Occultella kanbiaonis: one gene and its partner. The protein of the gene in region 1 interacts with the protein of each later gene in a pairwise test. Links are inferred from orthologs where the notes say so. Each region holds a gene or a part of one and is shown on either strand. Other genes may lie near its edges. The genes, in order: rpe and eno.

The links.
Region 2: the proteins of rpe (region 1) and eno interact in binary tests that used the Escherichia coli proteins (3 or more experiments, as listed by UniProt). The link is inferred for Occultella kanbiaonis from one-to-one orthologs.

What each region holds. Positions count from the first base shown.
Region 1 is NZ_CP046175.1:2,831,509-2,838,810, reverse strand. The notes cover bases 2,007-4,900. They hold rpe (ribulose-phosphate 3-epimerase), read left to right. Parts: upstream 2,007-3,067; coding sequence 3,068-3,733; downstream 3,734-4,900. Other genes in these bases: GKS42_RS13100 (ABC transporter substrate-binding protein), read left to right, coding at 4,796-4,900; GKS42_RS13105 (ABC transporter permease), read left to right, coding at 4,068-4,805; GKS42_RS13115 (RsmB/NOP family class I SAM-dependent RNA methyltransferase), read left to right, coding at 2,007-3,041. Also shown: GKS42_RS13125 (HAD family hydrolase), read left to right, coding at 1-525; fmt (methionyl-tRNA formyltransferase), read left to right, coding at 536-1,486; more of GKS42_RS13115, read left to right, coding at 1,479-2,006; more of GKS42_RS13100, read left to right, coding at 4,901-5,818; GKS42_RS13095 (phosphoribosyl-ATP diphosphatase), read left to right, coding at 5,828-6,091; hisG (ATP phosphoribosyltransferase), read left to right, coding at 6,172-7,017; GKS42_RS13085 (PH domain-containing protein), read left to right, coding at 7,029-7,302. UniProt on the Escherichia coli protein: Catalyzes the reversible epimerization of D-ribulose 5-phosphate to D-xylulose 5-phosphate.
Region 2 is NZ_CP046175.1:4,290,411-4,297,638, reverse strand. Bases 1,590-4,409 are described here. They hold eno (phosphopyruvate hydratase), read left to right. Parts: upstream 1,590-2,264; coding sequence 2,265-3,554; downstream 3,555-4,409. Other genes in these bases: GKS42_RS19745 (FtsB family cell division protein), read left to right, coding at 3,837-4,409; GKS42_RS19755 (nucleoside triphosphate pyrophosphohydrolase), read left to right, coding at 1,590-2,190. Also shown: GKS42_RS19770 (winged helix-turn-helix transcriptional regulator), read right to left, coding at 1-18; GKS42_RS19765 (FMN-dependent NADH-azoreductase), read left to right, coding at 124-774; GKS42_RS19760 (SurA N-terminal domain-containing protein), read left to right, coding at 932-1,474; more of GKS42_RS19755, read left to right, coding at 1,471-1,589; more of GKS42_RS19745, read left to right, coding at 4,410-4,457; GKS42_RS19740 (DUF501 domain-containing protein), read left to right, coding at 4,556-5,035; GKS42_RS19735 (Ppx/GppA phosphatase family protein), read left to right, coding at 5,061-6,047; GKS42_RS19730 (DMT family transporter), read left to right, coding at 6,044-7,051. UniProt on the Escherichia coli protein: Catalyzes the reversible conversion of 2-phosphoglycerate (2-PG) into phosphoenolpyruvate (PEP). It is essential for the degradation of carbohydrates via glycolysis.

The DNA of each region.
Region 1 (7,302 bases):
GAGGTCGCCGAGTTCATGGCAGCCGTCGACTTCCCGACCCTGAACCGGTCCCTGGACGCAGGCCGCACCTGGGCGCAGGCCCGGCCCGAGGTCGCGGACCGGGCGCCGGACCACGTCCACCACATGGATGCCTACCTGCGTGACTTCGAGCGCTCCCTGGTCGGCGAGGTCCCGGGCACGGCGCAGATCGCACGGGACCTGATGGCCGCCGGGGTGCGGGTGCTCGGCCTGACGAACTGGTCCGCCGAGACGTTCGAGCACGCCCCGAGGGCCGCGCCGGTGCTGACCGAGTTCGAGGACATCCTGGTCTCCGGCGCCGTCGGCCTGGCGAAGCCGGACCACGCGATCTTCGAACTGCTGATCCGCACCACCGGGCTCGTGCCCGAGGAGACGGTATTCATCGACGACTCACCGGCCAACGTGGCCGCGGCCGCGGACCTGGGCTTCCAGGCGCTGCTGTTCACGGACGCGCAGGCGTTCCGCGCGGACCTGGTCGCGCTCGGGCTGGGCATCCCGGACTCCTAGACTGCCCCGTATGCGTTTGCTGTTCGCGGGCACCCCCGCCGTCGCCCTGCCCACCCTGGCGGCCCTGCTGGACTCCAGCCACGACGTGGTGGGCGTGCTCACCCGGCCGCCGGCACCGGTCGGCCGCAAGCGCGTGATCACCCGGAGTCCCGTGCACGCCCTCGCGGACGAGCGCGGCGTCCCGGTCATCACCTCCTCGCGGCCGCACGAGGCGGAGACGCTGGCGGCCCTGACCGCGCTGGACATCGACTGTGCACCCGTCGTCGCCTACGGTGCGCTGCTGCGCGACCCCGCGTTGTCGCTGCCCCGGCACGGGTGGCTGAACCTGCACTTCTCCCTGCTGCCCGCCTGGCGCGGCGCCGCCCCGGTGCAGCACGCGATCATGGCCGGCGACGACATGACCGGTGCGAGCACGTTCCGTATCGAGGCCGGGCTGGACACCGGACCCGTCTACGGCACCCTCACCGAGCCGATCCGGCGACGGGACACGGCTGCGGACCTGCTCGGCCGGCTGGCCGAGGCCGGGCCCGCGCTGATGCTGGCCACGCTGGACGCCATCGAGGCCGGCACCGCCCGGCCGGTGCCCCAGGCCACCGACGGGATCAGCCTCGCGCCCCGCCTGAACAGCGCGGACGCGCGCGTCGACTGGTCGCTGCCGGCGCTTGCCATCGACCGGCGGATCCGCGGCTGCACGCCCGCCCCCGGTGCCTGGACCACCCGCGACGGCGATCGGTACAAGCTCGGCCCGGTGCTGCCGGTGGTCGAGGACGCCGGCCTTGCCCCGGGGCAGCTCGCGGACGTCGACGGCGCCGTGCTGGTCGGGACCGGCTCGGAGGCGGTCCGGCTCGACGCGATCGCCCCGCCGGGTCGCGGCTGGATGGCCGCCTCGGACTGGCTGCGCGGCGCACGGCTGCCCGCGGACGCCTCCTTCGACCGGGTGGAGGTCGGCTCCGATGTCTGAGGGCGGCGGGAACCAGGGCGGTGGCCGTGACCCCGGCGGGGACCGGGACAGTGGCCACGGCTCGGGCGGCGGGCAGCGGGGCGGCCGTGGATCGGGCCGGCCGGCTCAGGGCCGGGGCTCGCGCGACCGCGGCCGGCGCCCCGACTCACAGCGCACCTCCTCCCGCCCCTCCGAGCGCAACCGCGGCACAGACCCCGCACGCCGCGCCGCATACGACGTGCTGCGGTCGGTCGCGGCCACCGACGCCTACGCCAACCTGGTGCTGCCCCCGGTCCTGACCGAGCGGCAGATCCGCGGCCGGGACGCGGCGTTCGCGACCGAGCTCACCTACGGCACGCTCCGGATGCAGGGCCGTTACGACGCGATCATCGCCCATGCCTCCCGCCGCGACGCCACGAGCCTCGACGCCGAGGTCCTCGACGTGCTGCGGCTCGGCGCCCACCAGGTCCTCGGCATGCGGGTGCCCGGTCACGCGGCCGTCTCCGAGACCGTCGGTCTGGCCCGGTCCACCTGCGGCACCGGACCCTCCCAACTCGTCAACGCCGTCCTCCGGCGCATCACCGAACGCCCCCTCGCCGAGTGGCTGGACCTGATCGGCGCCGATGCGAAGGACGAGACCGCCCGCCTGGCCGCGGTCCACTCGCACCCGGCCTGGGTGGTCCGGGCCATGCGCTCGGCACTCGCGCAGACCGGTCCCGGTGACGGCGACCTCGAGGCACTGCTGGAGGCCGACAACGCCTCCCCGGCGGTGAATCTGGTGGTGCGTCCCGGTCTGGCCGCGCCCGAGGACGTGCCCGACGCGGACCCCGGCCGGTGGGCCTCGACCGCTCTCGTGCTTCGCGGCGGTGACCCCGGCGCGTTCGAAGCCGTGCGTTCGGGGCGCATCGGCGTCCAGGACGAGGGGAGCCAGCTCGTCGCCCTCGCGGCCGCGGCCGTGCCCGTGGAGGGTCCGGACCGCACCTGGCTGGACCTGTGCGCGGGCCCGGGTGGGAAGGCCGCGCTGTCCGCCGCCCTGCTGGCCCAGCGGGCGCCGGACGGGCTGTTCGTCGCCAACGAGGTCGCCGAGCACCGGGCCAGGCTCGTCGAACAGTCCATGACCGCCGTGCGCGGCCTGCTGCCCGGCATCGAGGTCCGCACCGGCGATGGGCGGGAGATCGGCGGCACCGAGCCCGGACGCTACGACCGGGTCCTCGTCGACGTGCCGTGCACCGGCCTCGGGGCGCTGCGGCGGCGACCCGAGTCGCGATGGCGCCGCTCGCCGTCGGACCTGTCGGCCCTCGGCCAGCTCCAACGAGAACTGCTCACATCCGCCCTGGCCGCCACCCGCGCCGGTGGGGTCGTCGCGTACGTCACCTGCTCGCCGCACCTGGCCGAGACCAGGTTCGTCGTCGAGGACGTGCTCAAGCGCACCGACGGCGCGACGCTCCTGGACGCCGTCGAGGTGCTCGCCGGCGTGAGCGCCGAACCGCTCGGCGACCTGGACGGCCCGTACGTGCAGCTCTGGCCGCACCGGCACGGCACGGACGCGATGTTCCTGGCACTGATCCGGGCCTGACCTCGCGCAGCACTACGCTCGCCCGTATGGGCATCCTCATCTCTCCCAGCGTGCTGAACTCCGACCTGTCCGACCTGGCCGGTGAGGTCGGGCGGATCTCCGCCGCCGACTTCGTGCACCTGGACGTCATGGACAACCACTTCGTGCCGAACCTCACCTTCGGGCTTCCGGTGGTGGAGCGGCTCCTCGCCCGCATCGAGCTGCCCGCCGACGTGCACCTGATGATCGAGGACCCGGACACCTGGGCCCCCGCGTTCGCCGAGGCCGGCGCACGGTCGGTCACCTTCCATGTGGAGGCGTCCAGCGCACCGGTCCGGCTCGCGCGCGAGCTGCGCAAGCGCGGCGCCCGGGCGGCGATCGCGCTGAAGCCCGGCACCGGCATCGAGCCCTATCTGGACCTGCTGCCCGAGTTCGACATGGTGCTCGTCATGACGGTGGAACCCGGGTTCGGGGGTCAGTCCTTCATCGAGGGCACCCTGCCGAAGATCCGGCGCACCCGGGACGCCATCACCGGGCTCGGCGCCGACATCTGGGTGCAGGTCGACGGTGGCGTGTCCCGGACCACGATCGGCGCCGCCGCGCAGGCCGGCGCGAACATGTTCGTGGCGGGCTCCGCCGTCTACTCGGCCGACGACCCGAACGCCGAGATCGCCGCCCTGCGCGAGCTCGCCGAGGCGGCGTACCAGGGCTGACGCCGAACCCGGCGTCGCTGCCTGCCCGCAACCCCGGCACAGGGCGTCTCGCGATCCGGGCGTGACCGTCCTCATACGCGTGGGGCTGCCCGAGTGTGTCAGAATCGGATCAGCAAGAACGTGCTCCGGGGTCGGTGAAAGTCCGAGCCGGCGGTGATAGTCCGCGACCCGGCCACTGCTCGTCGGTGGTCGGTTGACCTGGTGGAACTCCAGGACCGACGGTTAAAGTCCGGATGGGAGGATGCACGCGGCGTCGGGTCGATCCCGGCGCCGACGGACGGACGCGCGGTGCGCCGTCCTTCCCCGGGGTACGCCTGGGGAAGGAGAACGGCAGGTGGCCCGCGAGGAACTCGTCGCACCCGTCGCATTCGGCGCGCTCGGACTGCTCGCGTGGCAGGGACTGGCAACAGTGCTGCCGGACCGGGTCCTCCCGACACCCACCGCGGTGGCCTCCCGCTTCGTCCTCGAACTGCGTGAGGGCGGCCTGCTCGGCTTCGCCGGGCACACCCTGACCGAGGCCGTGCTCGGCAGCCTGCTCGGGCTGGCCGTAGCCGTTCCGCTGGGCTACCTCGTCGCCCGGTCCCGCCTCGTGGCCTCCGCGATCGGGCCCTACCTCGCCGCCTCCCAGGCGATCCCCGCCGTCGCCCTCGCCCCGCTGCTGGTGGTCTGGTTCGGCTACGGCCTGCTGCCCACCGCACTGCTGTGCGCCCTGCTGGTCTTCTTCCCGATCTTCGTGAACACCACCCTCGGCCTGAGCACCCTCGACCCGGACGTGATCGGCGCCGCGAAGGTCGACGGCGCCGGGCGCTGGCGCCTGCTCGTCCACATCGAGGGCCCCCTCGCGTTGCCCGCCCTGCTCGCCGGCATCCGGAACGGCTTCGTGCTGTCCGTCACCGGGGCCGTGGTGGGGGAGTTCGTGATGGGCGGCCAGGGCCTCGGCCTGTTGCTGTCCGTCTACCGGGACCGCTCCGACATCGAGGGCATGTTCGCCGTGCTCGTCGCGCTCGTCGCCCTCGCGATCGGCGTCTTCTACCTCATCCGCTCCTTCGAAAGGCGCATCCAATGGCTCTGACCGCGCACCCCGTCCGCATCCTCGCGGCGCTCACCGGCGCCGCGGCCCTCACCCTCGCGCTCGGTGCCTGCGGCGCCGACGAGCCCGACGGCGGGGCTACTGCTCTGCCCGAGCTCACCATCGGCCTGACGTACGTGCCGAACGTCCAGTTCGCCCCGTTCTACGTCGCGGCGCAGCAGGGCTATTTCGAGGAGGCCGGGGTGGACGTGACCCTGCGGCACCACGGCGAGTCGGAGGACCTGTTCGGCGCCCTGGCCGGTGGCACCGAGGACGTCGTCGTCGCCGGGGGCGACGAGATGCTGCAGGCCCGTTCCCAGGGCACCCCGGTGGTCAGCATCGCAACCCTCTACCAGACCTACCCGGTCACGCTCATCGTCCCCGAGGACTCCGAGATCACCTCCGCGGCCGACCTCGCCGGGCACAGCATCGGGGTCCCGGGCCCGTTCGGCGAGACCTACTTCGGCCTGCTCGCCATGCTCGACGCCGCCGGCCTGACCACCGACGACGTCACCATCGAGCACGTCGGGTTCACCCAGCAGAGCGCCCTGGCCGAGGGGCACGTCGACGCCGTCATGGGTTACGCCAACAACGACATCCCGCAGTTCCGGGCCACCGGCCTGGCGGTCCGCGGCGTCCCGATCGGGACCGACATCCCGCTCGTCGGCATCGGCCTGGGCACCACGGACGACGTGCTCGCCGCCGAACCAGACGCACTCGCAGCGGTGATCACCGCCGTCGGGCGTGCGGTCGCCGACATCGCTGCGGACCCGCAGGTCGCCGTCGACGCCGCCGCCGAGGAGGTCCCGGGCACCGTGACCGCCGAGCAGGAGGCCATCACCCTGGCCACCGCAGAGGAGACCATCCCGCTCTACGGCGACCTCGAGGGCCCGTGGGGGACCCAGGACGACGCGACCTGGGAGCAGATGGCGGAGTTCATGACGCGGACCGGGCTGATCACCGAGCCCGTCTCAGCATCGGAGGCGTACACCAACGACCTGATCGGTGCCGAGTAGGCTCGGGGCGTGAAGACCTTCGACGACCTGTACGCCGAACTGCGGGAGAAGTCCATCAGCCGACCCGAGGGTTCGGGCACGGTGGCGCAGCTGGACGCGGGCGTGCATGCCATCGGCAAGAAGATCGTCGAGGAGGCCGCCGAGGTGTGGATGGCCGCGGAGTACCAGACCGACGCCGAGACGGCCGAGGAGATCTCCCAGCTGCTCTACCACCTGCAGGTGCTCATGGTCGCGAAGGGCCTCACCCCGCAGGACGTGTACCGCCACCTCTGAGCGGCGGCACCGCACGCCTGGAAGCAAGCCACCGAAACTTCGCCCCGTTCGCCGGGGCACGAACCAACAAGGTTGACGACGTGTTGCGAATCGCCGTGCCGAACAAGGGCTCCCTCTCCGAGCCCGCCACCAACATGCTCCGCGAGGCGGGCTACCGCCAGCGCCGCGACGGTGGTCGTGAACTGGTCCTGCCGGACCCGGAGAACGACGTGGAGTTCTTCTTCCTGCGTCCCCGGGACATCGCCGTGTACGTCGGTGCCGGCGTGGTCGACGCCGGGATCACGGGACGGGACCTGCTCCTGGACTCCGGCGTGGACGCTCTGGAACATCGGGCGCTCGGCTTCGCCGGTTCGACGTTCCGGTTCGCCGGACCGGAGGGCAGCGTGAGCCGGCTCGAGGACATCGAGGGCAAGCGCGTGGCCACCTCCTACGAGGTGCTGGTGCGCAACTACCTGACCGACCGGGGCGTCACGGCCGACGTGGTGCGTCTCGACGGTGCCATCGAGTCCACGGTCCAGCTCGGCGTCGCCGATCTGGTCGCCGACGTCGTGGAGACCGGCAGCACCCTGCGGGCGGCCGGACTGCAGGTCTTCGGTGACCCGATCCTGCAGTCCGAGGCGGTCCTGATCCGGCCGAACGCGGAGCCGAAGCCCGGCCTGACCGTGCTCGACCGGCGCCTGCACGGTGTCCTGGTGGCGCGCAGGTACGTGCTCATGGACTACGACTGCCCGGTCGAGAAGGTGGATGCGGCCGTGTCCATCACGCCCGGCCTGGAGTCCCCGACGGTCTCGCCGTTGCATCGCAGCGGGTGGGCGGCGGTGCGGGCGATGGTCCCGCGCGAGCGGACGAATGCCGTGATGGACGAGCTGTACGACGTCGGCGCCCGCGCCATCATCGTCACCTCGATCACCGCGAGTCGCCTGTAGGGCTGCGCGTCATGGCCACCGACCCCGACCCCTACGCGCCGTTCCGCCCCCGGGCGACCCGGATCGCGTGCCTGGTGATCGTGGTCTGGCTCGTCGCCGGCCTGGTCGTGTTCGTGGTGGTCCTGAACCGGCTGGACGAGCCCCGGGTGCCGGACCAGGTCGCCGCCGCCGTGATCGTCGCGCTCGTGTGTGCCTTCCTGGCCCGGCAGGCCGGCGTCCGGGCCGTGCCCGACCCCGACGGACTCACCGTCCGCAACGTCATCCTGACGCATCGCCTGGACTGGG
Region 2 (7,228 bases), 1.5 Mb from region 1 along the record:
GTGGGCATCGGCAGACATCCGCTGAGTTTACCCTGCTCGGAAGTCTGGTGCTCTTTTTTTGCTAGTGCTATGTTTCTGCGAGCGCTCGCATCCCGCTAGTGCATTGATCTGCACGGAGGTCCCATGCCCACCCTGTTCCGCCTCGACGCCAGCATTCGACTCGAGGGCTCGCACAGCAGCCGGATCGCCGACATCGTCGAGTCCGAGTGGCGCGCCCAGCACCCGGACGGCGAGGTGGCCACCCGCCACCTCGGGCGCGACCCGATTCCGGCCGACGCCTGGCCGCATGCCGCCTACGCGCCGCCGACCGGACGCTCCACGCAGCAGCAAGGGGCCGTCGACCTCGCGGCCGAGCTGGCCGACGAGCTCCTCGCCGCGGACGTGCTGCTGTTGGCGGTGCCGCTGTACAACTTCGGGGTCTCCCAGCACTTCAAGACCTGGACGGACCTGGCGCTCACCGACCCGCGGCTGGCCCCCGGCGACTCGCCGAGCCTGGCCGGCAAGCGCGCGGTGCTCGCCACGGTCCGTGGCGGCGCGTACGGCGCGGGGACCCCGCGAGAGGGATGGGACCACGCGACGCCGTGGATGCGTCGCATCCTCGAGGATGTCTGGAACCTGGACCTCGACGTGGTCGAGACGGAGTTCACGCTCGTCGGCATGAACCCGGCCCTCGACGAGTTCTCCGACGTCGCCGCCCGTATGCACGCGGAGGCCGAGGACCTGGCCCGCGAGTACGGGCGCTCCCTCGCGAAGGGTGCACGCACGGCGGCCTGACCTGCGCGTTCGGCACACCCGCGGGCGGCCATCCGGACCACGGCCGCCCAGGCCGTGGCCGGGGTCGGCCGGGGCGGTCGAGCGCGTCGTCGCCGTCGAGTACCGCTGACGATACGATGGCTCCGGTATCTGTTCGCGCGTGAAGGGTTTCGCCTCGGTGGTCACAACGTCTCGCCTCCTCAAGATCACCGGTTCGTTGGCCGTGGGCGCCCTGGCCCTCACCGCCTGCTCCGCGAACCCGGGCGCCGCGGCCGTCGTGGACGGCAGCCGCATCACCGAGAACACGCTGGCCACCACGGACACCCAGCTCTCCCCGATGCTGACCGCGGACCCCGTGCCCACGCAGGTGCTCCAGCTGCTGATCGCGGCCCCGCAGTTCCTCCAGGTCGCCTCCGAGAACGGGATCGCCTACTCCGATCAGCAGGCGCAGGAGGTGCTCGAGGCCACCGCGGCCGCTCAGGGCGTGCCGGTCGCCGACTACACCGCGGACACCCTGCGGGTGACCCGGATGATCCTCGCCCAGGGCGACCTCAGCCAGAGCCCGGACGGCCAGGCGATCCTCGACGATGCCAACGCGCGGCTGACGGCCTCCGAAGTCGTGATCAGCCCCCGCTACGGTGAGTGGGACGCCGAGACCAACGCCATCGCAGCCGTCACTCCCGACTGGATCCTCGCACCCGAGGCCCCGGTCGCCGGATGAGCATCCCCGGTCCCGGCGAGGCCGACCGCCCAGGTGGCGCTCTCCTCGACGCGGTGGCCGTGATGAACCGGCTGCGCTCCCCGGGCGGCTGCCCGTGGGACGCCGAGCAGACCCACGCCTCGCTCGCCCCGTACGCGATCGAGGAGGCCCACGAGGTCGCGGAGGCCGCCGAGTCCGGTGATGCCGCCGCGCTCCAGGAGGAGCTCGGCGACCTGCTGCTGCAGGTGCTGTTCCACGCTCGGGTCGCCACCGAGGCGTCCGACGGCGTCGCTTTCGACATCGACGACGTCGCCCGCACGCTCGTGGCCAAGCTGGTGCGCCGCCACCCGCACGTGTTCGCCGCCGACGCGGGTGACGCCGCGCTGACGCCGGCCGACGTGAACCGGAACTGGGACGCGATCAAGGCGCAGGAGAAGGCCCGCGAGTCGATCCTCGACGGCGTCCCACCACACCTGCCGGCCCTCGCCCGCGCGCAGAAGGTCCTCGGCCGGGCCCGCAAGGCGGGCCTCGAACCGGCCGGTCTCGAACCGGACCACGGCGGGCCCGCACCGGACCCGGCGACCGAGCCTGCGCCGTCGGAGATCATCGGTGCCGCCCTGCTGGAACTGGTGCGCCGCGCGGACGCCGAGCACGTCGACGCCGAGGCAGCACTGCGGGCGCAGACCCGGGCCCTGGAGGCCAGGATCCGCGCCGCCGAACGGGATCTCCCGCTCTGAACCGACACGTCCCGGGCCACTATCGTGGACCGTGGCTCACCGAACCTGAACACCACAACATTGAAGGAGTCACTGTGGCCACCATTGAGGCCGTAGGAGCGCGCGAGATCCTCGATTCGCGCGGCAACCCGACCGTCGAGGTCGAGATGGCGCTGGAGGACGGCTCGTTCGCACGCGCCGCCGTCCCGTCGGGCGCGTCGACCGGTGCGTTCGAAGCCGTGGAGCGTCGCGACGGCGACAAGGGCCGCTACCTGGGCAAGGGCGTGCAGAACGCCGTCGCCGCGGTCACCGACGTCATCGCCCCCGAGATCCTCGGCCTCGACGCCGCGGACCAGCGACACCTCGACCAGACCCTGATCGACCTGGACGGCACCTCCAACAAGGGCAAGCTCGGTGCGAACGCCATCCTCGGCGTCTCCCTCGCCGCCGCCCGCGCATCCGCCGAGAGCGCCAACCTGTCCCTGTTCCGCTACATCGGCGGGCCGAACGCACACGTGCTGCCGGTGCCGATGATGAACATCCTCAACGGCGGCTCGCACGCCGACTCGAACGTGGACATCCAGGAGTTCATGGTCGCCCCGATCGGTGCGGGCACCTTCAAGGAGGGCCTGCGCTGGGGCACCGAGGTCTACCACGCACTCAAGTCCGTGCTCAAGGACCGCGGCCTGGCCACCGGCCTCGGCGACGAGGGCGGCTTCGCGCCGAACCTCGACTCCAACCGCGCCGCGCTCGACCTGATCCTGGTCGCGATCGAGAAGGCCGGCTTCACCGCGGGCCGGGACGTCGCGCTCGCCCTTGACGTGGCGGCCACGGAGTTCTTCTCCGATGGTGCCTACCAGTTCGAGGGCAAGGCCACCTCGCCGGCCGACCTCGTCGCCTACTACGAGACCCTCGTGGCGGAGTACCCGCTGGTCTCGATCGAGGACCCGCTGTCCGAGGACGAGTGGGACTCCTGGGCCGAGCTCGTCGGCAAGGTCGGCGACAAGGTCCAGCTCGTCGGCGACGACCTGTTCGTCACGAACCCCGAGCGCCTCGCGAAGGGCATCGAGCTCGGCTCCGCCAACTCGCTGCTGGTCAAGCTGAACCAGATCGGCACCCTGACCGAGACGCTGGACGCAGTGACCCTGGCCCAGCGCAACGGGTTCACCGCGATGGTCTCGCACCGCTCCGGCGAGACCGAGGACACCACGATCGCGGACCTGTCCGTGGCCGTGAACGCCGGCCAGATCAAGACCGGTGCGCCCGCCCGCGGCGAGCGCATCAACAAGTACAACCAGCTGCTGCGTATCGAGGACGAGCTGGACAGCTCGGGCCGGTACGCGGGTGGTTCGGCGTTCCCGCGCTGGAACGGCCCGAGCGCCTGAGTCACAGCGCGGCTGAGCCGCAGCGGCGCGTTGCTGCTTCGGTTCGCACCGCCGGCAAGGCGGAACGACGGCGGGTGTCCCCTCTGGAGGGGCCGCCCGCCGTCGGCGTTCACGGCCCGATGCCGGGCCGATGCCGGGCCGACGCCGGGCCGATGTCGGTGGGCATCCCTATCCTGTTGTGGCACGACTCACGCCCTGCTGCTCCGCCGAAAACCCCGCGCCGTGAGAGAACATGAGGGAGTGAGTCCCCGACGTCCAGCCGCCCCGCGCTCGAGCGGGTCCGTGGCGACGACGAATCGGCCCGCCACGTCGAGCCGCGCCGCCACGGGTGCGCGTGCGACCTCCGCGCGCACGCCGCGGTCGGGGTCGGCCGCCGCGAAGTCCGGCGCGAAGCCCGCAACGAGGTCTGCCGCGAAGCCCGCCGCCAAGCCGGCCGCGAAGCCGACGGCCGCCCGCCGGGCGAGCGCGGCGAAGCAGGCCGGCGCCACCACCGAGGTGCACAAGGCGCCGCGGCAGATCACCGTCCGCACCCTCGTGCTGTTCGTGGTGATCCTGATGGCCTTCATCGTGCTCGCCCCCACGCTGCGCGCGTACATCACCCAGCAGGAACGCCACCGTGAGCTGAGCGCCCAGATCGTGGCCGCCGAGCAGCGCAACGCCGAACTGACCGACGCCGTCGAGCAGTGGAACGACGACGCCTACGTGCAGGCAAGAGCGCGCGACCGGCTCGGCTTCGTGATGCCGGGGGAGACCCCCTACCGGGTGGTCGACCCCGAGACGATCACCGGCGAGGAGCCGGCCGCCGACCCTGCCGAGAACGGACCCGTGAGCGTGCCCCCGACCGGCCCGTGGTATCTGACCGTGTGGGACTCCGTCCAGGTGGCCGGGGAGGTCTCCGACTGATGACCGGCCCCGAAAGTGATCGTGTGTCTCCTGACGATGTGACCCCTGCCGCTGTGTCTCCTGCTGTCGCGACACCTGCTGCCGCGACCTCGGACGGCGTGAGCGCCGCCGACCTGGACGTGCTCGCCGAGCAGCTCGGCCGCCCCGCCCGGGGTGTCGTGGCCGTGGCGGCCCGGTGCGTGTGCGGTCGCCCGACGGTGGTCCGGACCGCCCCCCGCCTGGAGGACGGCACGCCGTTCCCCACGTCGTTCTACCTGACCAGCCCGGGTGCCGTCGCCGCCGTGAGCACCCTGGAGGCGAGCGGGGTGATGCGGGAGATGTCCGAGCGGCTCACCCAGGACTCCGACCTCGCTGCCGCGTACGGCCGCGCGCACGAGCACTACCTCGCCCAGCGGGCCGAACTGGGCGAGGTCCCCGAGATCGACGGCATCTCCGCCGGCGGCATGCCCACCCGGGTGAAGTGCCTGCACGTGCTCGTTGCGCACTCGCTCGCAGCCGGGCCCGGCGTGAATCCGCTCGGCGACGAGGCCCTCGCGCTCATCGCGGATGTCTGGAGACCGGATCGCTGCACCTGTTGACGCCCGGAGGTGGGAGGCTGTGGGGGTGACTCGTGTGGCTGCCATCGACTGCGGAACGAACTCCATCCGGCTGCTCATCGCGGACCGATCCCCGGACCGGCGCTCGCTGACGCATGTGGTCCGGCGGCTGGAGATGGTCCGGCTCGGGCAGGGCGTGGACGCGACCGGCCGGTTCGACCCGGTCGCGCTGGCTCGCACCCTCACCGCGACCGAGACCTATGCGCAGCTGTGCCGGGAACACGGCGTCGAGGCGATCCGGTTCGTGGCCACCTCGGCGACCCGTGACGCGAGCAACCGGGACGAGTTCCTCGACGGCATCCGGGACCGTCTCGGCGTTCCGGCGGAGGTGATCTCCGGGTCCGAGGAAGCCTCCCTCTCTTTCGCGGGCGTGATCAGTGGGATCGGGCCGCGGGCCGAGGCCCCCTACCTCGTGGTCGACATCGGCGGTGGGTCCTCCGAGCTGGTCCTCGGGCGGACGAGCCCGACGGCGTCCATCTCGTTGGACATCGGATCGGTGCGGCTGACCGAGCGGCACCTGCGCGACGACCCGCCCACCCCGGGGCAGGTCGAGGCGGCCGCGGCGGTCATCCGCACGCTCCTCGACGATGCCGCGGCACGGGTGCCGCTCGGCCAGGTGGCCACCCTGGTCGGCGTCGCCGGGTCCGTCACCACCGTCACCGCCCACGCCCTCGGCCTGGACACCTACCGCCCGGAGCGGATCGACGGGGCCGTGCTGCCGGTCGACGAGGCGCTGGCGGCCTGCCAGGACCTGGTCGCGATGGACCGTGCCGCACGGGTCGCCCTGCCCTACCTGCACCCCGGCCGGGTGGACGTGATCGCCGCCGGTGCGCTGATCTGGTTCGAGGTGATCTCGCGGGTGGCCGCCGAGGTCGCCGCCGCCGGGGGATCGCTCACCCACGTGCGGGCCAGCGAGCACGACATCCTCGACGGCATCGCGCTCACGGCCGGCCCGCCCGACACCACTGACACCGCCACGCCCGATACGCGATGACGGCGGGCGGGCGTCCGCCCGGCGTCGACTACGCGTCCACACCGCGCTGGGTGCGGATCGCCAGCATCCCGGTCATGGTCATCGCCGGGGCGCTGACGTCGGTGCAGGCCCTCATCAACGGCACGTTCCGCGCCGAGCTCGGCACCGGGATGCGTGCGGCCGGAGTGGCGGCGACCATCTCGATGCTCGGCGGGCTGACGACGATCCTGATCATCGCGGTCTCGATCCCGACGGCCCGGCGGGGCGTGGTCACGCTCGCGCGCGCCATCCGGTCCGGCTCCTACCCGTGGTGGACGTTCGTCGGCGGCTGCGTCGGCGGTGTGTTCGTGCTCAGCCAGGCGCTGTCGGTGAGCGTGATCGGGGTGGCCCTGTTCGCCGTCGCCGCCGTCGCGGGCCAGACCACGGCGGCCCTGTTGGTCGATCGCACCACCCTGGCCCCGGGCGGCCCGCAACCCCTGAGTCCGGGCCGCGTCGTCGCCGCCGGGTCGGCCGTCGCGGCGGTGCTGATCGCCTCCCTCGGCGGGGTCGCGACCGGACCGGACGCTTCCTGGGAGGTGGTGGTCCTGGTGCTGCTGCCGTTCCTCGGTGGAGCGGGCAACGCGTTCCAGCAGGCCGTGAACGGCCGGGTCGCCCGGATCGCCGGGCCGGTCCCGTCGACCGTGCTGAACGTGACCCTCGCGACCACGGTGGTGGTCGTGTTCCTGGCCGTGAGCCTGATCGCACCTGGGGAGGAGCTCGGGGCGTGGCCCACGCAGTGGTGGATGTACCTGGCCGGGCTCATCGGGATCACGTTCATCTTCCTGGCCGCCGCGCTCGTGCACGTGCACGGCGTGCTCACCCTCGCCCTGCTGACCATCGCCGGCCAGGTGATCGCCGCGGAGGTCCTCAACGCGCTCACCCCGGGCGGCTCCATCACGCCGGCGAGCGCGCTCGCCACCCTGCTCGTCGTCGTCGGAGTCACGGTGGCCCTGGTCACCGCCCGACGTCGCTCGAGAGGCAAGTGACACTCTCGCCGACTTCCACGAGTCGCCTTTCGTTCCACTGACTCGAGTTGCGGGTTACGCGCACACCGACCCGCACTTCGGGTCTGTGGAGTCGCGATGGTCTCGCCCACGTTCCACGAGTCGCACTAGTTCCACTGACCCGAGTTGCGGGTCACGTAGGCGCTCACCCACATTTCC